One region of the Streptomyces sp. NPDC050549 genome, then DNA from elsewhere that is predicted to be linked to it. Evidence: riboswitches for the same ligand, from Rfam matches in the RefSeq annotation. Region 1 holds a riboswitch; each other region holds the start of a gene.

Region 1 (9,802 bases):
CAGGTCTCGTCGACGCCGAGTGTGAGGCCCTGCCCGCGCGCGAGCAGTCCGCCGATCAGCCCGGCGGCCCCCTTCTCGTCGATGTCCTCGTACTCGGGCACCCGGCCGGGATCGACGGCCTCGCGCCGCCACTGGGCGTACTTCACGGCTTCGGCGAGGGCACGGACCGCGCGTTCGGCGGCGGGGTAGGCGGGGATGAGGCCGACGCCTTCGGGGGTCTGCACCGCGTTGGACGGTCGGTCCGCAGGTCGGGGGGTGTCGCCCCGTTTCGAAACGGCCCGCGGTGCCGTACTCATCGCGGCCGACAGCGCCGCGGCGAGTCCCCCGAGTTCCACGTGCACCACGAGCACCGGCTTCCCGGGAACAGCCTCGGCCGCCGACCGCAGCGCCTCCGCCAGCGCCGCGTCCTCCTCCGGCCCCTCCCCCACGGTGGGTATCGCGGTCACGACCACCGCATCGCAGGAGTCGTCGGCCAGTGCCCCCGACAGCGCCCGGTGGAAGTCCGCCGCTGTCGCCGCCGTCGTCAGATCCACCGGCGGCGTCGGCCGCAGCCCCTCGGAGAGGCACGCGTCGTACGTCAGCAGTCCCAGTGACTCGGAGTTCCCGACGATCGCCACCCGTGGCCCGCCGGGCAGCGGCTGGCGCGCGAGCAGCAGCCCCGTGTCGACGAGTTCGGTGATCGTCTCGACGCGGATCACGCCGGCCTGTCGCAGCAGCGCGGACACCGTGGCGTGCGGCAGGCGTGTCGCGCGTACGGCGTGCCCCTGGGGGGCGGATCCGGCGCCCTGGACCACGACCAGCGGCTTCGCCGCCGCGGTGCGCCGGGCGAGACGGGTGAACTTGCGGGGGTTGCCGATGGACTCCAGGTACATGAGGGCGACGTCGGTGTCGGGGTCGTCATACCAGTACTGGAGGACGTCGTTGCCGGACACGTCCGCGCGGTTGCCGGACGACACGAACGTGGAGACGCCCGTGACACCGGTGACGCCGCCGCCGCGACGGTGCAGCCGGGAGAGCAGGGCGATACCGATGGCGCCGGACTGGGCGAACAGTCCGATGCGTCCGGGTCGCGGCATCTCGGGGGCGAGGGACGCGTTCAGCCGTACGTCTGCGGCGGTGTTGATGACCCCGAAGGCGTTCGGCCCGATGATCCGCATGCCGTACGTGCGCGCGTGCCGGACGAGTTCGCGCTGACGCTCGCGTCCCTCGGGGCCGCTTTCGGCGTAGCCGGCGGTGACCACGACGAGCCCCTGCACCCCGTGTTCGCCGCACTCGGTGACGACCTGGGGGACGTGTTCGACCGGGACGGCGACGACCGCGAGGTCGACGGGGCCTTCGATGTCGCGCACCGAGCGGTACGCCGGCACCCCGTCGAGTTCCTTCTGCTCTTCCGGGAAGGCCTTGTTCACGGCGTACAGGCCGCCGGTGAACCCGGCGTCCCTGATGTTGTCGAGGACGCTGCGGCCCACCCCTCCCGGGGTACGTCCGACGCCGACGACGGCGACCGAGCCGGGCCCCAGCAGCCGTCGTACGGACCGCGCTTCGGCGCGCTGCTCCCGCGCGCGCTGCACGGCGAGGGACTTGTCGGTGGGTTCGAGATCGAACTCCAGGCGTACGACGCCGTCCTCGAAGCTGCGCTTCTGGGTGTAGCCGGCGTCCGTGAACACCTTGATCATCTTGTTGTTGGCGGGCAGTACCTCGGCGGCGAAGCGGCGGATGCCGCGCTCGCGGGCGACGGCCGCGATGTGCTCCAGGAGGGCGGAGGCGACACCCCTGCCCTGGTGCGCGTCCTGCACGAGGAAGGCGACCTCGGCCTCGTCGGCGGGGGCGGACGCGGGACGCCCGTCGGCACTAATGCGGTCATAGCGTACGGTGGCGATGAACTCGCCGCCGACGGTGGCCGCGAGTCCCACCCGGTCCACAAAGTCGTGGTGCGTGAAGCGGTGGACATCCTTGGCGGACAGGCGAGGGTACGGCGCGAAGAAGCGGTAGTACTTCGACTCGTCGGAGACCTGCTCGTAGAAGCTGACCAGGCGATCGGCGTCGTCGACGGTGATGGGCCTGACGCGCGCGGTACCTCCGTCGCGCAGCACGACGTCGGCTTCCCAGTGGGCGGGGTACTCGTGCCGGTCCGACGAGGTCTGCATGGGCCCCAGCGTACGGCTCGCGTCCGACAACGGCGCGAGGCAGTCTGTGGGGAAAAGCAGCGAGGGGAAGTGGGACCGAGGCCGCGGTCCGACACCCTTCTCCGGACGGTCCACGGGGCCGCTCCGGGCTCGCTTCACGTGTGGGAAACTGGTCTAGACAACCCTGAGACTCTGAAGGGCAGCATCACATGGCTGAGCGCCGCGTCAACGTCGGCTGGGCGGAGGGCCTTCACGCCCGCCCCGCCTCCATCTTCGTCCGGGCCACCACGGCCGCAGGTATCCCCGTGACGATCGCCAAGGCCGACGGCAACCCCGTCAACGCGGCCTCCATGCTCGCGGTCCTGGGCCTGGGCGCCCAGGGCGGCGAGGAGATCGTCCTCGCCTCGGACGCCGAGGGCGCGGACGCGGCCCTCGACCGGCTGGCGAAGCTGGTCGCGGAGGGTCTCGAGGAACTTCCCGAGACCGTCTGAACAACCCGCAATTGATGGTTGCGGTGTTTTCGCCGCAAAACCGATGTGCCGCAACCTCGAAGGGCTCGTCCGAATTACCGGGCGAGCCCTTCGCAATTCCATTTGCGGGCAGCAGAAATAATCCCCCGCGAATTACGCTCTCTTTGTATACGGCGCCCGTGTTAATGCCGGAGACCCGACATGTTTACGGGAGGTTGCGAAGTCCTCACACGGTCCGTGCCGTTCGCGCCGCCGGGAAAGCGCAGCCGGTGCGCGGTGCCCGCGCGCTCGGTGTGCAGGGCGGTGATCGCCCGCGCGCGCTCGGCGTCGCCGCGCGCCACTGCGTCCACGATCGCCCCGTGCTCCGCCCAGGACTCCACGGGGTTGGCCGGCGCGTCCACCACGTACATCCAGGCGATCTTGTGCCGCAGCTGGGTCAGCATCGAGGTCAGGGCGGGGCTTCCGGAGGCCTGGGCCAGCGTCTCGTGGAACCAGCTGCCCAAGGAGCGCAGATCCTCGCTGTTGCCCCTCCTGGCGCGCTCCTGGCCCAGCCTGACGAGGCCGCGGAGCACCTTGAGGTGGGCCTCGGTGCGCCGCTGGGCGGCCCGCGAGGCGCCGAGCGGCTCCAGCAGCATCCGCATCTCCAGCAGGTCGGCGGCCTCCTGCTCGGTCGGTTCCGCGACGCACGCGCCCGCGTGCCGCCGGGTCACCACGAACCCCTCCGCCTCCAGCGTGCGCAGGGCCTCCCGCACGGGGACGCGCGAGACGCCGTACCGGCGCGCGAGGAGTTCCTCCGTGAGCCGGCCGCCGCGCTCGTAGACACCGGCGACGATGTCGTCCCGGATCGCCGTGCATACCGAGTGCGCCGGAATACGCATGTCCGACCTCCGCCTTAATCCCCGTGAAACGTCGACGATTGACGTGTGTTCCGTGACTCTATTGCAATCAGCGGGAATTTCCGATGGCGGACCGGAATCCATGGATATTTTTTGGACAGAAGGGGTCCGGAAACGCCGAAAGCCCCGGCCTGCGGGCCGGGGCTCCGGGAAGTGCGGTAGTACCTCGTCAGACGTTGACGCCGTGCTTGCGGAGGTAGGCGACGGGGTCGACGTCGGAGCCGTACTCGGCGGTCGTGCGGGCCTCGAAGTGGAGGTGCGGTCCGGTGACGTTGCCGGTGGCCCCGGAGAGACCGATCTGCTGGCCCGGGGTGACCTTCTGGCCGACGGAGACACCGATGGACGACAGGTGGCCGTACATGGTGTACATGCCGTCGGCCATCCTGATCACGACTTCGTTGCCGTACGAGCCGCCCCAGCCGGCCTCGACGACGGTTCCGGAGCCCACCGCGTGGACGCTGGTACCGGTCGAGGCGTGGAAGTCGATGCCCGTGTGGGCGCCGGAGGACCACAGGGAGCCGCCGGTCTTGTAACCGGTGGACACATAGGAGTTGGCGACCGGCGCGACGAAGGTGTTGAGCCTCTTGCGCTCGGCCTCGCGGGCGGCGCGCGCCTGGGCCTCACGGGCCGCCTCGGCCTGGGCGGCGGCCTTGGCGCGGGCGGTCTCCTCGGCGAGCGTCTCGGCGGCGGCCTGCCTCTGGGCGACGGCCTGGGCGTCGATCTTCTCGGCCACGGAGTCGCCGATGGCGACGACGGGCGTGAGGCCGGTCTGTTCGGGGGCGGGCTCCGCGGCGAACGCCGGGGCGGCGGCCAGGGTGCCTACGACGCCGGAGGTGGCGAGAGCCGCGACACTCGCGGCGCGAACGGTGGTGCGGTGGGTCCGGCTCGGGCGACGGTGCTTCCCGGTGGCGCGGGTGAACGCCATGAAGTGGCTGGTCCTTTCCTTCCTTCTCGCCTACCGGGTTAGCTGACGGGTTCGGAGCAGGAAGGTCTCCTACGGACTCCCCCGCCACGCGCGCGGGCGTCCGATTCACCCCAGGGACTCATGTGGGTCCCCGGCTCCCCTGGCTCGCGCCGTACGGGGACTCGGCGATGACTGTCCGGTGCCGCGAGTGCGGCGCGGTGCCTGACGGACAGCCGGACCGACGCTAAGGGGGGCCACTTTCAATCCCCAAACGGATCACGGGTTTTGTTGCGCATGCCACAGGGCAGACGGGCAACCTCTCCCCCAATTCGGACAATAGGGAGCCCTGGTGACGCTTCAGTCACCAGGGCTCCCCCACGCGCGTGCCGCTACTGCGTCTACTCCGCCGGAACGACGGTCACTTCGCCGATGCCGAGGGCCTCGACGGGCTCCTTGATCTGCTCCGCGTCGCCGACGAGGATCGTCACCAGACGGTCCACCGGGAAGGCGTTGACGACCGCCGCGGTGGCCTCCACGGTGCCGGTCGCGGCGAGCTGCTGGTACAGCGTCGCCTGGTAGTCGTCGGGCAGGTGCTGCTCGACCTGGTCGGCCAGCGTGCTCGCCACGGCGGCGGCGGTCTCGTACTTGAGCGGCGCCACCCCGACGAGGTTCTGCACGGCGATGTCCCGCTCGGCGTCGGTGAGTCCGCCCTCGGCGAGCTTGCGCAGCACCGTCCACAGGTCGTCCAGGGCCGGACCCGTGTTCGGGGTGTCCACGGAGCCGCTGATGGCGAGCATCGACGCGCCCGTGCCGTCCGGTGCCGAGCGCAGCACCTGGCCGAACGCCCGCACACCGTAGGTGTAGCCCTTCTCCTCGCGCAGGACGCGGTCCAGGCGGGAGGTGAGGGTGCCGCCGAGGCAGTACGTGCCGAGCACCTGGGCCGGCCACACGCGGTCGTGCCGGTCGGCTCCGACGCGGCCGATGAGCAGCTGCGTCTGGACGGCGCCGGGCCGGTGCACGATCACGACCCGCCCGGTGTCGTCGGCGGTCACCGGCGGCACGGGGCGCGGCTGGCCGGCGGGGCCGGTCCATGAGCCAAGGGTGTCGGCCAGCAGCGCGTCCAGGTCGATGCCGGTGAGGTCACCGACGACCACGACGGTGGCGGTCGCGGGGCGGACATGCCGGTCGTAGAAGGCGCGTACGGCCCCGGAGTCGATCTTCTGGACGGTCTCCTCGGTCCCCTGGCGCGGGCGCGACATGCGCGCGCTCGCCGGGAACAGCTCCTTGGCGAGCTCCTTGGCCGCGCGGCGGGACGGGTTGGCCGTCTCGTGCGGGATCTCGTCGAGGCGGTTGCGGACCAGCCGCTCGACCTCGCTGTCGGCGAAGGCGGGCGCCCTGAGGGCGTCCGACAGCAGGCCGAGACCCTTGGCCAGGCGCGAGGCCGGGACCTCCAGGCTCAGCCGGATGCCGGGGTGGTCGGCGTGCGCGTCGAGGGTGGCGCCGGAGCGCTCCAGCTCGGCGGCGAACTCCTCGGCGGAGTGCTTGTCGGTGCCCTCGGAGAAGGCACGTGCGGTGATCGTGGCGACACCGTCCAGACCGGCCGGTTCGGCCTCCAGGGGCGCGTCGAGGAGCACCTCGACGGCGACGACCTGCTGGCCGGGGCGGTGGCAGCGCAGCACGGTCAGGCCGTTGCCGAGCGTCGCGCGCTCGGGCGCCGGGAAGGCCCACGGCCTGGCCTCGCCCGCCTGGGGCTGCGGGTGGAATTCCATCGTGGCGAGCTCGGTCACTTGGCCGCCTCCTCGTTCTCGTCGCCGGCCTCGGCCGCTGCTGCTTCGTCGTCGGCATCCTCGTCCGCGATCGGCTCGTAGACGAGCACCGCGCGGTTGTCGGGCCGCAGGCGCGCCTTGGCGACCTCCTGGACCTCCTCCGCCGTCACGTCCAGGACGCGCTGTACGGCGGTCAGGGCGAGCTGCGGGTCACCGAACAGGACGGCGTACCGGCACAGTTCGTCCGCGCGGCCCGCGACCGTGCCCAGCCGGTCCAGCCACTCGCGCTCCAACTGGGCCTGGGCGCGCTCCATTTCCTCGGCCGTGGGGCCCTCCGCGGCGAACCGGGCGAGCTCCTCGTCGATGGCGGCCTCGATGACGGGCACCTCGACGTCCCCGGACGTCTTGACGTCCAGCCACCCCAGGGAGGGTGCTCCGGCCAGCCGCAGCAGACCGAAGCCGGCGGCGACGGCCGTACGGTCGCGTCGTACGAGGCGGTTGTAGAGGAGCGAGGACTCGCCGCCGCCGAGGATGGTGAGGGCGAGGTCGGCCGCGTCGGACGCGCGCGTGCCGTCCTCCGGGAGCCGGTAGGCGCACATCAGGGCGCGGGCCGGGACCTCCTCCTCGACGATCTCGCGCAGTTCGCCGCCCATCGTGTCGGGCAGTGAGCCGTCACGGGGTGTGGGCTTGCCGTCGTGCGCAGCGATGGACCCGAAGTACTTCTCGATCCAGGCGAGCGTCTGCTCGGGGTCGATGTCGCCGACCACGGACAGCACGGCGTTGTTGGGCGCGTAGTAGGTGCGGAAGAACGCGCGCGCGTCCTCCAGGGTGGCCGCGTCCAGGTCCGCCATCGAGCCGATGGGCGTGTGGTGGTAGGGGTGGCCCTCCGGGTAGGCGAGGGCGGTCAGCTTCTCGAAGGCCGTCCCGTAGGGCACGTTGTCGTAGCGCTGGCGGCGCTCGTTCTTGACGACGTCCCGCTGGTTCTCCATCGACTCGTCGTCCAGAGCGGCGAGCAGGGAGCCCATGCGGTCGGCCTCCAGCCAGAGGGCGAGCTCCAACTGGTGGGTGGGCATGGTCTCGAAGTAGTTGGTGCGTTCGAAACTGGTGGTGCCGTTGAGCGAACCGCCCGCGCCCTGCACCAGTTCGAAGTGGCCGTTGCCCTTCACCTGTCCGGAGCCCTGGAACATCAGGTGCTCGAAGAGGTGAGCCAGGCCGGTACGCCCCTTGACCTCGTGGCGGGAACCGACGTCGTACCAGAGGCACACCGCCGCGACCGGGGTCAGGTGGTCCTCGGAGAGCACCACGCGCAGACCGTTGGCCAAACGGTGTTCGGTCGCTGTCAGACCGCCGGACCCTGCCTCGGCGGTGGCCGTGTGACCCATGGGCATGTACGTCCCTTCGATCGCGGATTCTCTGGCTGGAACCGCAGAAATCCTGCTCGTCCCGCCACTGTATGCAAGCGTGCGGACCGTCGGCGAAGTTCCCGGCGGACGTACGCCGAGAGCGAGATCGCGTAGCCTGCGGGCAGTCGCACACGTGGACCCACGCGGCAGCCGTCGGTGACGGAGCCGAGCGGCCAACGCCGGGTCCTGGTCCGCGTTGTCAGTGCCGCGGTCCACAATGGTTCACGTCAAGACCCCGTTCACGCTTCAGCAAGAGTGAGCCGAAGGGGAGCGACCCCCAGGCGAGCGACCAGAAAAGAGGAGCCGGCAGCGATGGCCCGCCGCAGCACGAAGACCCCGCCGCCCGACGACTCGTTCGAGGAGCGGATCCTCGACATCGACGTCGTCGACGAGATGCAGGGCTCCTACCTTGAGTACGCCTACTCGGTCATCTACTCCCGGGCCCTGCCGGACGCCCGGGACGGCCTGAAGCCGGTCCACCGCCGGATCGTCTACCAGATGGACGAGATGGGCCTTCGCCCCGACCGCGGCTATGTGAAGTGCGCGCGTGTCGTCGGCGAGGTCATGGGCAAGCTGCACCCGCACGGCGACGCCTCGATCTACGACGCCCTGGTGCGCATGGCCCAGCCCTTCTCCATGCGCGTCCCCCTGGCCGACGGCCACGGCAACTTCGGCTCGCTGGGCAACGACGACCCGCCCGCCGCCATGCGGTACACCGAGTGCCGGCCGTCCGAGGCCGCGAACCTGATGACCGAGTCGATCGACGAGGACACGGTCGACTTCGCCCCGAACTACGACGGCCAGGAGCGGGAGCCGGTGGCCCTGCCCGCCGCCTTCCCGAACCTCCTGGTGAACGGCTCGTCGGGCATCGCCGTCGGCATGGCCACCAACATGCCGCCGCACAACCTGGGCGAAGTCATCGCGGCGGCCCGCCATCTGATCCGCTATCCGAACGCGGACCTCGACACCCTGATGCGCCACGTCCCCGGCCCCGACCTGCCGACGGGCGGCCGGATCGTCGGCCTGAGCGGCATCCGGGACGCGTACGAGACGGGCCGCGGCACGTTCAAGATCCGCGCCACCGTCGCCGTGGACAACGTGACGGCGCGCCGCAAGGGCCTCGTCGTCACCGAACTCCCCTTCTCCGTGGGCCCGGAGAAAGTGATCGCCAAGATCAAGGACCTGGTCGGTGCGAAGAAGCTGCAGGGCATCGCCGACGTCAAGGACCTCACCGACCGCGCGCACGGCCTGCGCCTGGTCATCGAGATCAAGAACGGCTTCGTCCCGGAAGCGGTCCTGGAGCAGCTCTACAAACTGACGCCGATGGAGGAGTCCTTCGGCATCAACAACGTGGCGCTGGTGGACGGCCAGCCCCTCACGCTGGGCCTCAAGGAACTCCTGGAGGTCTATCTCGACCACCGCTTCGACGTCGTACGGCGGCGCAGCGAGTTCCGCCGCACCAAGCGGCGCGACCGCCTGCACCTGGTGGAGGGCCTGCTCACGGCGCTCGTCGACATCGACGAGGTCATCCGGATCATCCGCTCCAGCGACAACTCCGCGCAGGCGAAGCAGAGTCTGATGGAGCGCTTCTCCCTGTCGGACATCCAGACGCAGTACATCCTGGACACGCCGCTGCGCCGGCTCACCCGGTTCGACCGGATCGAGCTGGAGTCGGAGATGGAGCGCCTCACCGCGGAGATCGCCGAGCTGAGCCGCATCCTGGAGTCGGACACCGAGCTGCGCAAGCTGGTCTCGACCGAACTGGCCGCGGTGGCCAAGAAGTTCGGCACCGACCGGCGTACGGTCCTGCTGGAGTCGGCGGGCGCCCCCGACGCCACGGTGCCGCTCCAGGTGGCCGACGACCCGTGCCGTGTGCTGCTCTCCTCGACGGGTCTGCTGGCCCGCACGGCGAACGGCGAGCCCTTCCCGGAGGACGCCGAGGCCCGGCGCGTCAAGCACGACGTGATCGTCTCGGCGGTCCCGGCCACGGCCCGCGGCGAGCTGGGCGCGGTCACCTCGGCCGGCCGCCTGCTGCGCATCAACGTCGTCGACCTGCCCCAGCTCCCGGAGACGGCGTCCGCGCCGAACCTCTCCGGTGGCGCGCCGGTCTCGGAGTTCGTCTCCCTGGACGAGGGCGAGACGGTCGTCTGCCTGACCACCCTCGACGAGTCCTCCCCCGGCCTGGCCATCGGCACGGAGCAGGGCGTTGTCAAGCGCGTGGTCCCCGACTACCCCAC
Region 2 (9,802 bases), on a different contig from region 1:
ACGATCACCGTCGACGAGTCGAGCAGCACGATCGTCGCCAACGGCAACGAGATCAAGGTGATCTACGCGAGCGACCCCTCCGAGGTCGACTTCACGGCGTACGGCATCAAGGACGCCATCCTCATCGACAACACGGGCAAGTGGCGTGACCGGGAAGGCCTTTCGCAGCATCTGCGGCCCGGGATCGACAAGGTCGTCCTGACCGCGCCCGGCAAGGGCGACGTCCCCAACATCGTGCACGGCGTCAACCACGACACGATCAAGCCGGACGAGCAGATCCTGTCCTGCGCATCCTGCACCACCAACGCGATCGTGCCGCCGCTGAAGGCGATGGCCGACGAGTACGGTGTGCTGCGCGGGCATGTGGAGACGGTCCACTCGTTCACCAACGACCAGAACCTGCTGGACAATTACCACAAGGCCGATCGCCGCGGCCGTTCCGCGCCGCTCAACATGGTGATCACCGAGACCGGTGCCGCGTCCGCCGTCGCCAAGGCGCTGCCCGACCTCAAGGCCCCGATCACCGGCAGCTCGATCCGCGTCCCGGTGCCGGACGTCTCGATCGCGATCCTCAGCCTGCGGCTCGGCCGCGGGACCACCCGCGCCGAGGTCCTGGACCACCTCCGCAACATCTCGCTGACGTCCCCGCTGAAACGGCAGATCGACTTCACCACCGCCCCCGACGCGGTGTCGAGCGACTTCATGGGATCCCGCCACGCCTCGATCATCGACGCGGGCGCCACCAAGGTCGACGGCGACAACGCCATCCTCTACCTCTGGTACGACAACGAGTTCGGCTACTCCTGCCAGGTCGTCCGGGTCGTCCAGCACGTCTCCGGGGTCGAGTACCCGACGTACCCGGCACCCGCCGTCTGACCACCGGAACACGCTGAACGTACGACGGCCCGGCCACCCCGGTGAGGGCGGCCGGGCCGTTGTCGTCACAGCCGAGCGAGGTGTCAGCGAGTGCTGCGCTTACCCCGGTACAGCACGACGAATCCGGCGACGAGCAGCAGCGCTCCTGCCACCGCCGGCCACAGGTTCGCTCCGGTCTCCGCCAGGCCGCCCTCTGCCTGCGGCTGGTTCGGGCCGACGGCGGCGTAGCTCTCGCCGCCCGAGGACGAGGCGGGGGGTGTCGCCACGGGACTGCCGACCTGACCGCCGGCGTTGTTGTCGGAACTCCCCTGAGTCTCGGTCGACTTGGACCCTTCGGTCTTCGTGTCGACCTTGGGGACCGACACGGCGGTCGTCAAGTCTCCGGGGTCGGTGGTCTGGGTGTCCGGGGCGCTGGTCTCGGGCTCGGCGGTGGGCTGGTCGCCGGTCCCTCCGTTGCCGCCGTTGCCCGCGTTGTCGCCGCTGTTTCCGCCGCTCCCGTTGTTGCCACCGTTTCCGGCGGGCGCGTCGGACGCGGTCTCGGTGGGCGTCGCCGTAGCGGATTCAGTGGCCGTAGGAGACTCCTGCGGCTGACCCGAACCGCCGTTCGAACCGGAGCCGCCGCCCGAACCCGAGCCACCGGCCGTACCCGAGCCGTTGTCCCCGCCGGTACCGCCGCCGGAGCCCGAACCGCCGCCCGATCCGGGGTCGTTGTCCGTGCCGGCGCCGCACTTCTCACCGCTGTTGATGCAGGTGACCATGTCGTTCATCAGGCCCTCGGAGAAGACGTTGATGAAGTCGCCGTGGTCGGTGACGGGCTTGTGCTGCTGCTCGGGGAAGGAGTCCACCGCGAACAGCGGGGACGTCCTGCCGCCGTCCTGGAGGCTCGGCGCGTCGACGGCGTAGACGATCCGCTGCACCAGCTGCGGGATGGCCTTGAAACCGTCCGGGCAGGCGCCGTCGGCGGCCTCGAAGGCCACGTGGGTGCGATGGTTGGCGCTGTCGATGTTGCGGCCGTCCCAGCAGCTCTGGAACTTGAAGGTGCGCACGACGTCGCTGCCCGCCGGGCACAGCGGGTACTTGTCCTTGAGCTGCCGGTCCTCGAACCCGGTGCAGCTCCAGGAGGCGTTGGCGTTGGCCGGGCCGTTGACGAAGGCCTTCGCGTCGCCGGTGATGATACGCAGCAGGCGCGGCATCGCGACGACCTTGCTCTGCGGGTTGCCCTCGAAGGTCAGCGTGACCTGCTTGGCCGTGACGATCTCACCCGAGTTGCCCTCGGTGCCGCCGCCGGGCTTGTCCGCGTCGCGCTCCTGCTTGCCGTTCTGGAGGCGCAGCACAGGCCAGTAGTAGGTGGACTTGTCGCCCGGGTTCTCGCAGCTCGTGTCGGCGTTCGCCAGATCCTGGTCGCTCGCGAAGGCGTTGTTGGACTGGTTGCCGATGTAGTCGTGGAAGTGGTGGGCGCCATTGGTGACACCGGGCGCGACGATCACGTTGTCGGAGTTGAACAGGCCGTTCGCGTTCACCCCGCAGGCGGTGACGAACGTGCCGCCCGAGGCACCCGCCTGCTCCTGCGGAGCGTTCACGTTCGGCTGTACGGAGGTGATGTCCGCGTAGTCCGAGGCGACCGGCCCGTTGGTGGTCTGCTGCTGGCCCTGACCGCCCTGGCCGGAAGCGCTGGCACTGGCACTGGCACTGGCGCTCTGGTCGTCGCCGTTGCCGCCCTGGTCGCCGGTCTCGTTCGTGGGCGCGATCAGGGTGCAGCCGGCGAGCGCGTCGAGTCCTTCCGGGCGGTCCCCGACGCGTGCGATGGCGTCGTCGATCCGTCCGATGGTCGCCGCGCGCTTCTCCTTCAGCGGATTCATGATCTCGTTGTCGGCGAAGGATGCGTCCTGGCGTATGGACTCCGTCGAGTCCCGGAGTTTCTGGTAGGCCTCGGTTATCTGCTGGTCCAGATTCGCGAGTTCCTTGTCGACGTCGGCCTTCGCCTCGTCGGGCACCGTCGTCAACTGGGTGCCGATGTCCGGGCAGTCGATCGTCGCGCCTCGCGATGCCGCGTCCGGAGACCCTTGCTGGGCGGAGTCACCGCCCCAACCGCCTTCGGACGCCGACGCGTAGACGTTCGCCGCCACCAGTCCTCCGCCGCCCAGCATCAGGGCGACTGCTGCCATCGTCGCGCGTCGTGCGCCTGTGGGGCGTCTGCGCGTGTTGCGTGCCAAGGAAGTTGCTCCTACACGTATCGGTCGGCCCGGCTCGTCCCGGCATGGAAATCCCCCGTCCCAATACGGAGCCCGGTCCCGGTGTGTTCAACCGTCCCGGAAATTCATAGCGACCTCTTATGGATCACCCGCCCCGGCGGGCTCCTGACCCCTCGACACACCAGGGCGAGGTAAAGGTCACAAATACGTATCGGACATATCGCGCTTCAACCTTCACACGAGGCACACACGTTGGCTAAGTTGACGTTCAGGCCGTACGACCTACTCCGGCGATCGGCGCCGGGCCGCACGGCTTGCGCCGAGTCCGGCGTGCCGCTCGCGGCAGCCGGAGCCGGGGACCCAACCGAACTTGGGGTGAATCGGTCCAACTGCCCTTCAGGGCAAGGACCGTAGGGCAAACCTTCCGTGATCGACGCCCGAACCCGACAGCTAACCCGGTAGGCGCAAAGCGGAAGGAGCACGTCTGCCATGCCGGCAGAACGACGCACGCGCACCGGAGGCAGTGGCCCCACCGTGGACGACCGACCCAGCCGCGACGAAGTCCAGCGGCGGATCAACTCCCTTTACGACAGGGCCGAGACGGCCACTGGAAACTACAACGCCACACGTGCGATGTCCGGGGGGCCGCGCAAGCGTGTCAACCCCCGCCCCGGCGCGTCGCGGCCTTCCGATCCCGCTGTCGAAGCCGTCACCCGGCAGCTGTTCGACCGCGCGCGCACTCAACTGGGCCCGACCGTGCCGGCGATCCTGCCGCCCGGCAGGACCCCGGCCCGCCCGGCCGAGTCCCGCCCCGAGCGCTCCGAACGACGTCCCGAGCCCCAGAGCACCGGCGGCGCAGTCGAAGCGCAGCCCGGCCGCGCCATGGCCGAACTGACCGCGGGGACCACCGCCGCACCAGAGCCCACTGCCCTGCAACTCATGGCCTCCGCATCGGAGTTGACCGCGGCACCCATCGCCGCGCTGCCTCCCGCCGCACAGCAGATGCAGCAGATGCAGCAGATGCAGCAGATGCAGCAGATGCAGCAGTCTCCTGTGATGCCGCAGATGTCGCAGACGCAGGCACCTCAGGCGCAGATGTCCCAGATCGCCCAGATCGCGCAGATGGCTCAGGCCCAGATGTCGCAGACGCCTCCGGCGACCGTCCTCGACCTGCCGCCGGTACCGCCCGCCCCGGCCGTCGAGGTGCCGCCCGCGCGCGTCGTGGCACCACAGCAGTTCGCGACCGCCCCGGTACCGGCCTTCGACCCGCTCACCGCGAGCCTGGACCTGCTCCCGGCCATCGGCGCACCGCGCACCGAGACCGCGCCGACGGGCGCCACCTGGCCGCTCCCGGAGACGACCTGGTCCGCCCCGGAGACCACCTGGTCCACCGGACAGATGCCCATGGTGACCGAGCAAGAGACGTGGTCCACAGGGCAGATGCCCGCAGTGACCCAGCAACCGCCGTGGTCCACCGGCCAATTCCCCGTAGTGACCGAGCAACAGGTCTGGTCCACAGGGCAGATGCCCGCGGTGACCGAGCAAGAGACGTGGTCCACAGGCCAGATGCCCGCAGTTACCGAGCAACCCGCTTGGTCCACCGGGCAGATACCTCTGATCCCCCAGCAGCCCTCGGCCCAGCCCGCCTGGCAGCCCGCACCGGAACCTTCCTGGCGCCCGCCGCAGCAGGAATGGCAGCCGACCGCCCCCGCCCCCGAGGTCTCCTTCGCTGCGGCCCCGTCCGTCGCCCCCACACTCGCACCCCCCGCCCCTCCAGCCATGGCCCCGGAAGTCACACTCCCCCCGGCCCCGGCCATGAGCTCGACGCCCGCCGCCGTCACCCCCACCGCACCGGACGCCGGCGCCCAAAGCAAAACCGCCACCGCGCTCGCCTTCGCCCGCGCACAGATCGGCAGGCCCTGCCTGTGGGGCGCGGCGGGACCGGACGCGTACGACTGCTCCAGCCTCACCCAGGCCGCCTGGAAGGCGGCGGGCGTAATGCTCCCGCGCACCGCCCAGGAACAGTCGGGCGCCGGCGCCCTCGTCCCCCTCACCGACATCCGCGCCGGCGATCTGATCTTCTTCTACGACAGCATCGACCACGTCGGCCTCTACACCGGCAACGGCCTGATGATCCACGCGCCGAGCCCGGGCACGCCGATACGCGAGGAGTCGATCTTCTACGCCGGTTCGGCTGCCATTCGGGGCGCCGTACGGCCCGCCTGAACCGCCCGGGTCCGGGGATTCCCGGCCCCGCTCGCGTACGCCCCGCTACTCCCGGCGGGCCGCGTCGTTGGTCTGTACGAGTGGTGGAACCCAGGACACGGTCGTAGCGTCGAACGAGACGACGGACGACGACCGTGTCCCGCCGGGCGGGCCCACCGCCGGTGCGGGTGCGGAGCGACAGTACGAACAGGCGGCCGGGAGCGGACATGTACAAACACACCATGGTCGGACTCGTCACGGTCTGTGCCGCTGCCCTGCTCGCACCTGCCGTGGGCACCTCGTCCGCGGCCCCGGCGACGGTGCGCGCGCAACCGGTCGCCCAGCGGCAGCCCGCGGTCCCCGTGCTGGTCGACTGCCTCTGGCGTGCCGAGGTGCGCCCCGCCAATTTCATGCTTGCCTGCGGCGACGGCAACAGCCGACTGGCGTCGCTGCGTTGGACCAACTGGGACGCCAACTCCGCGACGGCGACGGGCGTCAACTGGGTGAACGACTGCAAACCCTATTGCGCGGCCGGCAAGTTCCACTCGTATCCGGTGGTCGTACGGCTCGACAACGCGCAGACGTGGAAGCGGCATCCGGGGGTACGGCAGTACGGCCGGATCAGCCTCACGTACACCGCCGGGAGGCCGGACAGGTTCGCGCACGTCGTGACCTATCCCCTGTGGAACTGAACCGGCTCAGAACGACAGCTCCACCACCAGCGGCCGGTGGTCCGAGATCGCCGTCCGCGGAGTGCGCGCCGTCCCCACCGCGTCCGCGTCGAGCCCCGTCGCCAGGATGTGGTCGAGCTGGACGCGCGGGCGGTGCGAGGGGTAGGTCGCCCAGCGGCGCGGACCCCGCCAGCTGTGCCGCGCGGTCGCGTTGAGGGCGACCCGGGGCAGCGCGCCGATCAGGTTGAAGTCGCCCAGCAACAGCTGGGGTTGGGGCAGATCGGCGATCCAGCGGCGGACGGTGAGCAGCTGGCCGATGTTCCAGCCCGGTACGAACGAGAGATGGACGGCCACCGCGGTGAACGGGCCGCGCGGTCCTTCCAGTACGGCGGCCAGGGCGGCCCTGGGCTGATCGCGGGCCAGCACTGGAGCGGTCCGCCCGGCAACCTTCAGCGGCACGGCCAGCGGGCCCGGAGAGAGCCGTAGGGCCCGCCACTCGCGGACCGGCAGCCGGGACAGCAACGCGACGCCCTGTGACGGGACTTCGGGCTCCGGTGCCTCGGTTCCGTGGACGCGCGGCGCGGGGTCGGCCGGATCGTTGACCCAGCCCCGGCCCGGCACGAAACGGCTGTGCAGCGCGGTCGCGTAGCGCCAATCGAGGGCACCCATCGCGGCGGCGGCGACCGCCGCCTGGTCGACGCGGCCGGAGCGTTCCTGGAAGCGGTCGACCTCCTGGAGGGCCAGCACGTCGACGTCCAGGGACGCGACGGCTTCGGCGAGGGGTGCCGAGGCCTCGCCGGGGCGGGCGGCGGCCGGGTGGCCGTCCGGCCGGATCAGCTGACCGTGCAGCACGTTGAACGTCGCACACGTCACCCGTATGTCACCCATGGCCGCTCCCTCCCAGGGAAGCGATCTTCGCATCCGGCGGAACACGCCGTGCGGCTGTCCACAAGATCGCTCCCAATCACGCGGAATTTCGAGTCAATCCGCAATCACACACGTACCAGCGGTCATGGGCGCCCCGCGCCGACCCGCCACGTCACCGACTCGGAGAACAGGCACCCCATGAACGCATCCGCACCGAACAGCCCAGCCGCCGACGCCACCGCGCAGATCGGCGTCACCGGCCTGGGGGTGATGGGCCGCAATCTGGCCCGCAACTTCGCCCGCAACGGCTACACGGTCGCCGTCCACAACCGGTCGCCGCACCGGACCCACGAGTTGATGAAGGAGTACGGCGACGAGGGTGCCTTCGTCCCGGCCGAGACGGCACAGGAGTTCGTGGCCGCCCTCGAACGCCCCCGCCGCCTGATGATCATGGTGCAGGCCGGACCGGCCACCGACGCCGTGATCGACGAGTTCGCCGCGCTGATGGAGCCCGGCGACATGATCATCGACGGCGGCAACGCACACTTCGCCGACACCCGCCGCCGCGAGGCCGCCCTGCGCGAACAGGGCCTCCACTTCGTCGGCGCCGGGGTCTCCGGCGGCGAGGAGGGCGCGCTCAACGGGCCGTCGATCATGCCCGGCGGCTCGGCGGAGTCGTACGCCGTGCTCGGCCCGATGTTCGAGTCCGTCAGCGCGAAGGTCGACGGGGAGCCCTGCTCCACGCACATCGGCACGGACGGCGCCGGGCACTTCGTGAAGATGGTGCACAACGGCATCGAGTACGCCGACATGCAGCTGATCGCCGAGGCCTACGACCTGCTGCGCCAGGTCGGGGGTTACTCTCCCGCCGAGATCGCGGACATCTTCCGCCGCTGGAACGAGGGACGGCTCGGCTCCTACCTGATCGAGATCACCGCCGAGGTCCTCGCCCACACGGACGCGGAGACCGGCGGGGCGTTCGTCGACATCGTCAAGGACGCGGCGGGCCAGAAGGGCACCGGGCGCTGGACCGTGCAGACCGCGCTGGAACTGGGTTCGCCGGTCACCGCGATCGCCCAGGCCACCTTCGCCCGCGCCTCCTCCAGCCAGGCGGACCTGCGCGCGGCCTACCGCGGACTGCCCGGCGGCACCACTCCCCCGCTCAGCCGCACCGAGGCCGACCGCTTCACCGCCCAGGTGGAACAGGCGCTGTACGCCTCCAAGGTCATCGCCTACGACCAGGGCTGGAAGATGATCCAGGACGCGGCCACCGAGTACGGCTGGTCGATCGACCTCGCCGCGGTCGCCGGGATCTGGCGCGGCGGCTGCATTATCCGCGCCTCCTTCCTCGACCGGATCCGCGCCGCCTACACGGCCGACCCCGGTCTGGTCAGCCTGCTGGGCGAGGAGACCTTCGCGCGGGAGATCGGCGACGCGCAGGTCCCCTGGCGCGAGGTCGTCGCCTCCGCAGCCCGGCGCGGTATCCCCGTCCCGGCGTTCTCCGCCGCGCTGTCTCACTACGACACGCTGCGCGCCGAGCGGCTGCCGGCCGCCCTGCTCCAGGGCCAGCGCGACTTCTTCGGCGCCCACACCTACGGGCGTACCGACCGCTCCGGCACCTTCCACACCCACTGGTCCCGGCCCGGCCGCCCGGAGACGACCGCCTGACCAACTCCGGTGCCCGGCCCGCCCGTTGAGGCGGGCCGGAAAGTCTCGCGCCCGCTACTCGTCCACGGCGAGGGCGGGCGCCGCCGTACTCGCGCGCACCACGAGCTCGGTCGGCACCAGGGTGGTGCCGTGCTGGTCGCCCCGGTCCCGCATCCGGCGCAGAACGCCCTGTACGCACAGGCGGCCGACCTCGGCGAAGTCCTGGTGGACGGTGGTCAGGGGCGGCAGGAAGGAGCCGGCCTCGGGGATGTCGTCGAAGCCGATCACGCTGACGTCCTCGGGGATGCGCCGGCCGCGCTCGTGCAGGGCCCGCAGCAGGCCCAGGGCCATCTGGTCGTTGGCCGCGAACACGGCCGTGCAGTCGGCCTGTTGGGCGAGTTCCAGGCCCACGCGGTAGCCGGACTCGGCGGACCAGTCGCCGCGGACGACGGGGGGTACGGGCCGTCCGGCGTCGGTGAGTTCGGCGCGCCAGGCGTCGGCGCGGCGCTGGGCGGCGAAGGACTCCTCGGGTCCGGCGAGGTGCCAGACGGTGCGATGGCCGAGGTCGAGGAGATGGCGTACGGCGGCGCGCGCCCCGCCGTTCTGGTCGGTGTCGACCACGCTGTAGCGGTCGCCCGCGTCGGAGTCGGCCACGACCACCTGGACGTGGGGCGGCAGCGAGATGGTCGCCGCGTCGAGGAGGTGGACCTCCATGATCGCGATGACGGCGTCGACGGCGAGTTCGCCCAGCCGGGAGAAGGCGCCGCGCACCTCGTCCTGGGTGGGGACGGCGACCGGGAGCAGCGTGACGGCGTAGCCCTCGTGCGCGGCGGAGGTGGCGATCGCCTCCAGGGTGCGCATGTTGCCCGTGGTGGAGAGGTTGAACGTGATCACGCCGATGGTGCGGAACTCACCCCGCTTGAGCGCGCGGGCGGCACTGTTGGGCCGGTAGCCCAGTTCCTTCATAGCGGCGAGGACCTGCCGGCGGGTCTCCTCGTTCACACCCGCGTAACCGTTGGACACCCGGGAGACGGTCTGCGAGGAGACTCCGGCCAGGCGTGCGACATCGGCCATGGACGCGCTCGGGGCGCGCCGCATCACCCGTTTCCCGCCGCGTCTACGGGGCTCCTCGGTGTCGGCCGAGGCACCGTGCGCTGTGTCCACCCGTCTCCTTCCCCTATCGATCCGATTGCCTGGGGCACGTTTCACCAAACGGCCCTTGACCACCGACATTGGGGCAGTGTAGACATGCCGCCATCAGATGTTTACGTAAACATAACAGGCCGGGACCCACTCGGACCTGGGTGTTTACGCAACCATCGCGACGGCGTGTGACGCCGGTTC
Region 3 (9,802 bases), on a different contig from region 1:
GGGAGCGCGTGGACGACGGGGAGTTGGAGCGGCTGGCCGATGAGGCGGTCGACGTGTTGGTGTGGGGTCTGGGATCGCCCGACTGGACGGACTGGGTGGCGGTCCGGGCCGAATTCGTCGTCTGGCTCGGACGGCGTGGGCTGGATGCGTATGCGCAGGACCTCGGCACCGTCAACGGGGGGAGGGGAACGGCCCCCAGTATGGGGCAGATGGCGCTGTGGCGTCGTCAACTGCTTGAGGGATTCCGGCGGTCGTCCAACCCCATGGCGACCGACGAACTCCGCTCCCTCATCGGTCGGTTCGGCCCGAACGCGCTGCGCCCACCCAAGGACGGAGCGCTACTCGACAAAGGCCAACCGACGAGCCCGCCTCCACTTCCTGAGCCCACCGACCGAGACCACATCGACTTCCGCAGTGCCACCTTCAACGGACAGGTCATCGGCGTCCAGCACGTGCGCAACGCGTACACCGGCCCGCCCCCGGACGACGCCCAACACGTTCCACTGGACTGGCCGTTGGCGAAAGACATCGAGCCGCGCACACACGGGGTCCGGCCGACCCGCCGAGTGAAGGGGCTGCCCGCGCTGCCGCCGTATGTGCGCAGGGACCAGGACGGGACGGTCGACTCGGCGTTGGAACAGGCGAGTTCGGAGGGCGGGTTGGTGGTCGTCCTCGGGCCCGCGTACGCGGGCAAGTCGCGCACCGCGCTGGCCGCGATGGCTCAAGTGCTCCCTGACCGCCCGGTGTTCGTGCCCACCCAGCACGAGGAACTGCGGAAGCTGCCCGCGCTGCTGCGGGGCCGGGCGGAGCGGTGTGTCGTCTGGCTCGACGACCTCGATGACCATCTGGGGCCTGGTGGTCTGGAGCCGCGGTTGTTGGCCCAACTGACCGACCTGGAGGCGGTCGTACTGGCGACGATGCGGGAGGAGGCGTACGAGAAGTATGTCGGGACGTCCGCGAAGGGGCGGTTGCTGAGCCTGGCGCAGCTTGTTGAACTTCCCCGTGCTTGGGGGACCGCCGACCTGGAGCGCGCGGTGGCTGAGGATGATCCCCGGCTCACCGAGGCGGCTCGCGAGTGCGGCACGGTGGGCGTCGCCACCTACCTCGCCGTCGGGCCTCGCCTCTGGAACGACTGGCAACTCGCCCCGAATCGCGAGCGGCACCCTCGCGGGTACGCACTGGTGCGCGCGGCCGTTGATCTGGCCCGGTGCGGGCTGAAGGGGCCTTTGTCGCAGGACCTATTGGTGACCGTGCATGAGGGGTACGGCACTGCGGGGCTGGACCGGGAGTCTTTGGACGACGCCTGGGAGTGGGCCGCGCGGAAACGGTACGGGGTGCTGCGCACGCTGAGATGCGGTGAAGGGGAGGAGGGACCGTTCGCGGACGTGCTGCCGTATTTCGTGCACACGGCGGAACAGGACGAGACGTTCCCGCCCGTCGCCGAATGGGTGTGGGGCTGCGCGCTGGAGGCGGCACGGGCGAACCCGGCGGCGTACGACGTCGAGCGCGTTGGCGCCGGGGCACGGGAGGCGTATCTGCGCCAGGCCGAGGCGGGGGACGCGTCGGCGATGCATGCCCTCGGCCTGCTTGAAGAGAGCCTTGGGGAGGGGGAGAAGGCCGAGTCCTGGCTCCGGCGGGCCGCGAAAGTGGGACGGGCCGAGGCTGCGGGGCACCTTGGGAGGCTGCTGGCGGAGCGCGGCGAGCCCAGGGAGGCGGAAGCCTTCCTGGAATCGGCCGCCGGCGCCGGGGACGGTGACGCGGCGACGCTGCTCGGCAAACTCTTGTTGGAGCGGGCGGAACGGTGGCTGAGGGCCGGAGCTGAGCAGGGCAACCCGGAGGCCGCGCACCGCTTGGGCGGTGTGCTGCTTGGAAAGGGGGAGGTCGAAGCCGCGGGTGATTACTGTGGCGCGGCGGCGAGCGTGGGATACACCGAGGTTGCTCTGAGCATGGCGTTGTGCCATCTCGTGGAGAATGAGCGCGAGGAAGCCGAAGCATGGCTGGGGCGCGCGGCGAGCGACGGCAACGAGTGGGTGGGTTACCTGCAACGACAGTTGGAGCGGGACCGGAGCCAGCCGTTGGAGAGCGCTGCGACGTATTTCGCGGACACTGACGACTGGCCTCTCGACATCGCCCACTACGGCGTCGTACTGGAAAAGCAAGGTCACCCCGACAAGGCCCGCGAACAGTACGAGAAGGCCCACGAATCCGGCGACTCCTACGGCGCCTACCGCCTGGCCACCCTCCTCGAAAAACAAGGCAGGCCCGACGAGGCGACGACCTGGTACCGCAAAGCCGCCGACATGGGCCACCCCGCCGCCCTGAAGGCCCTCGCGGAGCGCGCCCCCACCCCGGATACCGTCAAGGAGTGACAGACCAGCCAGCCCAGCCGCACCCCCACCTCTCCCACTCCTCCGCCCCCGAACTCTTCACCTGGGAGTTCGCCACCAACCCCTACCCCGCGTACGCCTGGCTCCGTGAGCACGCCCCCGTGCACAGGACACGCCTCCCCAGCGGAGTGGAGGCCTGGTTGGTCACGCGTTACGCCGACGCCAAGCTCGCCCTCGCGGACCCGCGGCTGTCCAAGAACCCCGCGCATCACGACGAACCGGCGCACGCCAAGGGCAAGACCGGTATCCCGGGCGAGCGCAAGGCGGAGTTGATGACGCATCTGCTCAACATCGACCCGCCGGACCACACCCGGCTCCGACGGCTGGTCAGCAAGGCGTTCACACCCCGCCGGGTGGCCGAATTCGCGCCCCGGGTGCAGGAGTTGACGGACGATCTCATCGACCGGTTCGCAGCGGACGGCTCCGCCGACCTCATCCACGACTTCGCCTTCCCGCTCCCCATCTACGCCATCTGCGACCTGCTCGGCGTCCCTCGCGAGGACCAGGACGACTTCCGGGACTGGGCGGGCATGATGATCCGGCACGGGGGCGGACCGAGGGGCGGAGTCGCGCGGTCCGTGAAGAAGATGCGCGGCTATCTCGCCGACCTCATCCACCGCAAGCGCGCGGCCCTTTCCGAGGCCCCTGCCCCGCACCCCGGCGGGACCTCCCCCGGCACCCCGGACCCAGCTCCCACCGAAGACCTGATCTCCGCCCTCATCCGCGCCTCCGACCAGGGCGAGCACCTCACCGAGAACGAGGCCGCGGCGATGGCCTTCATCCTGCTCTTCGCCGGCTTCGAGACGACCGTCAACCTCATCGGCAACGGCACCTACGCCCTCCTCACCCATCCCGAGCAGCGCGCCCGTCTGGAGAAGTCCCTCGCCGCGGGCGAACGCGGCCTCCTCGAAACCGGCGTCGAGGAACTCCTGCGCTACGACGGCCCGGTGGAGCTGGCGACCTGGCGCTTCGCCACTCGCCCCCTCACGCTCGGCGGGCAGGACATCGCGGCCGGCGACCCCGTACTCGTCGTACTGGCCGCCGCGGACCGCGATCCGGAACGGTTCGCCGATCCCGACGTGCTGGATCTCGGGCGGCGTGACAATCAACACCTCGGCTACGGCCACGGCGTCCACTACTGCCTCGGCGCCCCGCTCGCCCGTCTGGAGGGGCAGACCGCGCTCGCCACGCTCCTCACCCGCCTGCCCGACCTCCAACTCGCGGCGGATCCCGCCGACTTGCGCTGGCGCGGTGGCCTCATCATGCGCGGACTGCGCACCCTGCCCGTGGAGTTCACGCCACGAGCGGGCACACCAACCCCGCAGACACCCTCGTAAACCTGGACCGAACAGGCGATCCCGCCCCGTAAACCCGAAGATGACAGTTCCTCAACTCTGTGATCTTCACGTGATCTACGTGGCATTAACTTGTGACGGGTGATCGACTGCGGCTACGTTCGAATACCAGCGCGGCGCCCCGCAGCACCCGCCGCGTGCTCCCCCCAGTCGTCACGCGAAAGGCCTCCGCATGCTCTCCGGGAACGGTCGTCACCGTCGCCCCCGTCAGGCTCCGGCAATCCTCGTCGCGGCCGGCGTGACCGGCTCCGCCATCGCCATCCCCCTCCTCGGCGCCGCCGCCGCGAACGCCGCCGACGGCACCACCTGGGACAAGGTGGCCGAGTGCGAGACCGGCGGCTCCTGGAGCGAGAACAGCGGCAACGGCCACTACGGCGGGCTCCAGCTGACCCAGGACGACTGGAGCAAGTACGGCGGCGAGGACTACGCCCCGACCGCCGACCTCGCCAGCCGTTCCCAGCAGATAGCCGTCGCCGAGAAGATCCTCGACGCCAAGGGCACCTCCGAGTGGGTCACCTGCGCGTTGGTCGCCGGCCTCACGACGACCTCGGGCTCGGCGAACGTCGACACCGGCGTCGCGAGTGACTCGCCGTCGACCGGCGTGACGACCTCGTCCGGCTCGTCCAGCTCCTCGGGCTCCTCGGGCTCCTCCGATTCCTCCGACGACTCGTCGGGTGACTCCGGATCGTTCGGGCTGTCCGACTCCGGCAACACGGAACCCACTCCCTCCGATTCGCAGAGCCCGACCCCCTCCGCGACGGACAACCCCACCAAGTCCGACAAGTCCACCACTCCGTCGGCGGGTGACAGCTCGACCACCGCTTCCCCGAAACTCGACGAATCGGACAACTCGGAGCAGGCGGTGGGCAAGTGGAGCCTCGTCGACACCGGCGCGCTCGGTGACTCGGCCGATCAAGGAAGCGACCAGGGTGTCGAGCAGCAGACCACCGGCAAGCACCGCGGAGCGAGTGCCGACGAGAGTTCCGGGGAGAGTGCGGTGCCCCAGGCGTACACCGTCCGCGCCGGCGACTCCCTCGCGTCCATCGCCGACTCCCTTGGCTTCGACGGCGGATGGCGTGCGCTCTACGCCGAGAACAAAAAGGTGATAGGCGCCGATCCGGCCGCGATTGTCGCCGGTCAGACCTTGGACGTCAGTGCTGAAACGGGCGGAAAGTAGCAGCAAAACAGCGGGAGTTCACGTCACACTTCGCGCCGAATGTCCGCTTTGGTGAAAGTGTGGGATGAGTCTCAGAAGCCCTGATCGTCTTTGAAATTCCGCCGATTCCGTGTCTACGGTCAAGGCCGCTCGTCACCACGAGCCCCGGCTGCCGCACACGCCGAGTCCTGCCAGCGGCCTCCGGGAACATTCGTCGCGTCAAGCGCCGTAGGCAGGAGCGGGGGACCCAAGGTAAGTGCCGGGCCCGGGAGTTGAGAGACGACCGGAACCGGCTTGGGGTTAAGCCGCGCACCGAGAGGTGTGCGGCCGGGCAACTCACACGGCCCGAACCCGACAGCTCACCTCGTAGGCGTCGGTGAGGGGATTGGGATTTTCCATGCTGTTTTCCAGCAAGGGCAAGCACCGCCGTCCGTCCAAGGCCACCCGCGTCGCCACGCTCGCCGGCGTGACCGGCGTCGCCATCGCCGCCCCGCTCATGGCGGCCGGCAACGCCTCCGCCGCCACCGCCTCCGAGTGGGACACGGTCGCCAGCTGCGAGTCCGGCGGCAACTGGTCCATCAACACGGGCAACGGCTACTACGGCGGCCTGCAGTTCTCCGCCTCGACGTGGGCCGCGTACGGCGGCACCGCCTACGCCTCCACCGCGAACCAGGCCTCCAAGTCCCAGCAGATCGCCGTGGCGGAGAAGGTTCTCGCCTCCCAGGGCAAGGGTGCCTGGCCCGTCTGCGGCACCGGCCTGTCGGGCGCCACCTACTCCGGCGGCAGCTCCAGCTCGTCGAGCAGCTCGAACAGCTCCTCCAAGAGCACCACCGAGCGCTCCACGTCCAACACGACCGCCTCCCGCTCCGCCGAGCGCCCGGCCGCCAAGAAGACCGTCTCCACCCCGACCGGCAAGAAGGTCAAGAAGGGTGACGGCGAGTACAAGGTCGTCAAGGGCGACACTCTCAGCTCCATCGCCGAGAAGCACAAGGTCAAGGGCGGCTGGCAGCAGCTGTTCAAGCTGAACAAGAGCATCATCGACGACGCCGACTTCATCTACCCGGGTCAGCAGCTCCACCTTAAGTAGCCCTCAGCTGAACCACAGCGCCCTCACATCCGTGGACTCCATCATGGAGGCCTCGTGAGGGTCACCCCCGTCCCCCACGGGCTCCCCGCTCCGGTGCGTGTTCCCCCGTACGCACCGGGGCGGGGCTTTTTTGTGCGCCGCGCTTGTCCCCACTTCTGCAAGTCGCGCGCACTTTTACCGGACTCTTTGTTCCGTTCGGAAACAATTTACTCTCGGTTCTGTCCATCAGGCGGCCGACCGGATGGCCAATCGCCCGGAGCCGGTTAGGCTCGTCTCGCAGAGCCGCTGCGGTGTTGCCGTAGCCGCGTCAGACCCCAAGAAGGAGATGCTCGTGCCGTCCATCGACGTCGTCGTAGCCCGGGAAATCCTGGACTCCCGAGGCAACCCCACGGTCGAGGTCGAGGTCGGCCTCGACGACGGCAGCACGGGTCGTGCCGCCGTTCCGTCCGGCGCCTCCACGGGTGCCTTCGAAGCCATCGAGCTGCGTGACGGCGACCCCAACCGCTACGGCGGCAAGGGTGTCGAGAAGGCCGTCCTCGCCGTCATCGAGCAGATCGGCCCGGAGCTCGTCGGCTACGACGCCACCGAGCAGCGCCTGATCGACCAGGCGATGTTCGACCTGGACGCCACCGACAACAAGGGCTCGCTCGGCGCCAACGCCATCCTCGGCGTCTCCCTCGCCGTCGCGCACGCCGCCTCCGAGGCGTCCGACCTCCCTCTCTTCCGCTACCTGGGCGGCCCGAACGCGCACCTGCTGCCCGTTCCGATGATGAACATCCTGAACGGCGGCTCGCACGCCGACTCGAACGTGGACATCCAGGAGTTCATGATCGCCCCGATCGGTGCGGAGTCCTTCTCCGAGGCGCTGCGCTGGGGCGCCGAGGTCTACCACACCCTCAAGAAGGTGCTGAAGACCAAGGGCCTGTCCACCGGCCTCGGCGACGAGGGCGGCTTCGCCCCGAACCTGGAGTCCAACCGCGCCGCCCTCGACCTCATCCTCGAGGCCATCAAGCAGGCCGGTTACGTCCCCGGCGAGCAGATCGCGCTCGCACTCGACGTCGCCGCGTCCGAGTTCTACAAGGACGGCAAGTACGAGTTCGAGGGCAAGTCCCGCTCGGCCGCCGAGATGACCGAGTACTACGAGGAGCTCGTCTCCGCGTACCCGCTCGTCTCCATCGAGGACCCGCTGTACGAGGACGACTGGGCCGGCTGGAAGGTCATCACCGACCGCCTCGGCGACAAGGTCCAGATCGTCGGCGACGACCTCTTCGTCACCAACCCGGAGCGCCTCGCCCGCGGCATCGAGGAGGGCACCGCCAACGCCCTGCTCGTCAAGGTGAACCAGATCGGCTCGCTGACCGAGACCCTGGACGCCGTCGAGATGGCCCAGCGCAACGGCTTCAAGTGCATGATGTCCCACCGTTCCGGCGAGACCGAGGACGTCACCATCGCCGACCTCGCCGTCGCGGTGAACTGCGGTCAGATCAAGACCGGCGCCCCGGCCCGCTCGGACCGCGTCGCCAAGTACAACCAGCTGCTGCGCATCGAGGAGATCCTCGACGACGCCGCCGAGTACGCGGGCCGCAGCGCCTTCCCGCGCTTCAAGGGCTGACCCCAGGGTTCCACCGGGTCAGTCAATCCATAGCCAGTCGTACGTACGTCCCCGCACCCGGTCCCGTACCGTGTGCGGGGACGTACGCGCGTGTGAAGGGGAGGCGGGACATGGCCGTGAAGGACCGGGACCGGTTCTCCACCGCGACCAGGCTCAAGCTGCTCGGCGAGCAGACGGCGGCCCGTGTCTACCGCTCCCAGACCAAACGGCAGGCCCGCCGCTCCCGGCTCACCGGCCGGGCGGCCCTCCTCGCCCTGGTGCTCTGCTCGCTGATCGTGGCGCTGGCGTACCCGATAAGGCAGTACGTCTCCCAGCGCGCCGAGATCTCCGACCTCCAGCGGCAGCAGGAGCAGGCCCGGCAGCGCGTCGAGCAGCTCCGCGACCTCAAGGCACGCTGGCAGGACGACTCGTACGCGGAACAGCAGATCCGCCAGCGGCTGCACTATGTGATGCCCGGGGAGACCGGCTACATCGTGATCGACCCGGACGCGGCCAAGCAGTCGCGCGCCGAGCTGGGGGCGGCCGACCGTCCCTGGTACTCGAACGTCTGGGACGGCGTCGACAAGTCCGACGCCTCCGACCAGTGAGAACCGCCAGCGAGAACTGACCCAGAGAAAGACGTCCTGAAGACAGTCATGGAAACGCCCCCGCCGTCCACTCCGCGCACCGAGCCCACCGACGCGGATGTCGAGGCATTCAAGCAGCAGCTCGGGCGTCCGCCGCGCGGCCTGCGCGCGATCGCGCACCGCTGCCCGTGCGGACAGCCCGACGTGGTGGAGACGGCCCCCCGCCTCCCCGACGGCACGCCCTTCCCGACGACCTACTACCTGACGTGCCCGAAGGCCGCCTCGGCGATCGGCACGCTGGAGGCGAACGGCGTCATGAAGGAGATGACGGCCCGGCTGCAGACGGACCCCGAACTGGCCGCCGCGTACCGTGCCGCGCACGAGGACTACATCGCCCGCCGCGACGCCATCGAGGTCCTGGAGGGCTTCCCGAGCGCGGGCGGCATGCCGGACCGTGTGAAGTGCCTGCACGTCCTCGTGGGCCACTCCCTGGCCGCGGGCCCGGGCGTCAACCCGCTCGGCGACGAGGCGCTCGCGATGCTGCCGGAGTGGTGGGCGAAGGGCCCGTGCGTACAGCCGCTGGCGGCACCGGACCCGGCCGACGAACTGCCCGCCGGGACCGCCGGGACCTCCGACCCCACCGCGATCCGCAGCACCTACTTCTCCGACGTCCCGCTGCTGGAGGAGGGTTTCAGCCGTGTCGCGGCGATCGACTGCGGTACGAACTCCATCCGGCTGCTCGTCGCGGACGTGGCTGTGTCCGACGGCGCCTCCGGCGCGGGGGCCACGGGTGAACTGCGCGAGCTGGACCGGCGGATGACGATCGTGCGGCTCGGCCAGGGCGTGGACAAGACCGGCAGGCTGGCCCCCGAGGCGCTGGAGCGGACGTTCGCGGCCTGCCGCGAGTACGCGGAGGTGATCCGCGAGAAGGGCGCCGACAAGGTCCGCTTCGTGGCCACGTCGGCCTCCCGCGACGCCTCTAACCGCGAGGACTTCGTCCGGGGCGTCCTGGACATCCTGGGCGTCGAGCCGGAGGTGATCACCGGCGACGAGGAGGCGGAGCTCTCCTTCACCGGCGCGACCAAGGAACTGACGGGCCGCGACGACCTCGCCAAGCCCTACCTGGTCGTCGACATCGGCGGCGGCTCGACGGAGTTCGTGGTCGGCGACGACCAGGTCCGCGCCGCCCGCTCCGTGGACATCGGCTGCGTCCGCATGACCGAGCGCCACCTCGTCCGCGACGGCAAGGTCACGGACCCGCCGACCCCGGACCAGGTGGCGGCGATGCGCGCGGACATCGAGGAGGCCCTCGACCTCGCCGGCAAGACCGTCCCGCTGCGCGAGGCCTGCACCCTGGTCGGCCTGGCCGGCTCGGTCACCACGGTCTCGGCGATCGCCCAGAACCTCCCCGAGTACGACACGGAGGCCATCCACCACTCCCGCATCTCCTACGACCGCGTCCGCGAGATCACGGACTCCTTGCTGAAATCGACCCACGCCGAACGTGCCGCGATCCCCTCCATGCACCCGGGCCGCGTCGACGTCATCGGCGCGGGCGCCCTCGTACTCCTCTCGATCATGGAGCGGACAGGCGCGACGGAGGTCGTGGTGAGCGAGCACGACATCTTGGACGGGATCG

The links. Region 1 has a riboswitch for cyclic di-AMP ahead of AB0I51_RS45670 (M23 family metallopeptidase). Riboswitches for the same ligand answer to the same signal wherever they lie in the genome.
Positions count from the first base shown of each region.
Region 2: linked by a shared signal. The riboswitch ahead of AB0I51_RS42905 (NlpC/P60 family protein) and the one ahead of AB0I51_RS45670 (M23 family metallopeptidase) in region 1 are both predicted to bind cyclic di-AMP.
Region 3: linked by a shared signal. The riboswitch ahead of AB0I51_RS14025 (transglycosylase family protein) and the one ahead of AB0I51_RS45670 (M23 family metallopeptidase) in region 1 are both predicted to bind cyclic di-AMP.

Region 1 is NZ_JBFAJD010000067.1:5,626-15,427, reverse strand. It holds gene AB0I51_RS45685 (GNAT family N-acetyltransferase) at 1-2,147, opposite strand, end outside; gene AB0I51_RS45680 (HPr family phosphocarrier protein) at 2,336-2,617, shown strand; gene AB0I51_RS45675 (GntR family transcriptional regulator) at 2,779-3,474, opposite strand; gene AB0I51_RS45670 (M23 family metallopeptidase) at 3,662-4,417, opposite strand; cyclic di-AMP (ydaO/yuaA leader) riboswitch at 4,431-4,594, opposite strand; gene AB0I51_RS45665 (pitrilysin family protein) at 4,795-6,183, opposite strand; gene AB0I51_RS45660 (pitrilysin family protein) at 6,180-7,544, opposite strand; gene AB0I51_RS45655 (DNA topoisomerase IV subunit A) at 7,878-9,802, shown strand, end outside.
Region 2 is NZ_JBFAJD010000051.1:46,791-56,592, reverse strand. It holds gene AB0I51_RS42915 (glyceraldehyde-3-phosphate dehydrogenase) at 1-876, shown strand, start outside; gene AB0I51_RS42910 (DUF1996 domain-containing protein) at 960-3,041, opposite strand; cyclic di-AMP (ydaO/yuaA leader) riboswitch at 3,376-3,549, shown strand; gene AB0I51_RS42905 (NlpC/P60 family protein) at 3,558-5,294, shown strand; gene AB0I51_RS42900 (hypothetical protein) at 5,501-5,965, shown strand; gene AB0I51_RS42895 (endonuclease/exonuclease/phosphatase family protein) at 5,972-6,832, opposite strand; gene gndA (NADP-dependent phosphogluconate dehydrogenase) at 7,010-8,479, shown strand; gene AB0I51_RS42885 (LacI family DNA-binding transcriptional regulator) at 8,534-9,556, opposite strand.
Region 3 is NZ_JBFAJD010000008.1:2,050-11,851, forward strand. It holds gene AB0I51_RS14010 (hypothetical protein) at 1-2,369, shown strand, start outside; gene AB0I51_RS14015 (cytochrome P450) at 2,366-3,724, shown strand; gene AB0I51_RS14020 (transglycosylase family protein) at 3,915-4,919, shown strand; cyclic di-AMP (ydaO/yuaA leader) riboswitch at 5,113-5,286, shown strand; gene AB0I51_RS14025 (transglycosylase family protein) at 5,296-5,985, shown strand; gene eno (phosphopyruvate hydratase) at 6,311-7,597, shown strand; gene AB0I51_RS14035 (septum formation initiator family protein) at 7,708-8,184, shown strand; partial or broken gene AB0I51_RS14040 (DUF501 domain-containing protein) at 8,233-8,685, shown strand; gene AB0I51_RS14045 (Ppx/GppA phosphatase family protein) at 8,842-9,802, shown strand, end outside.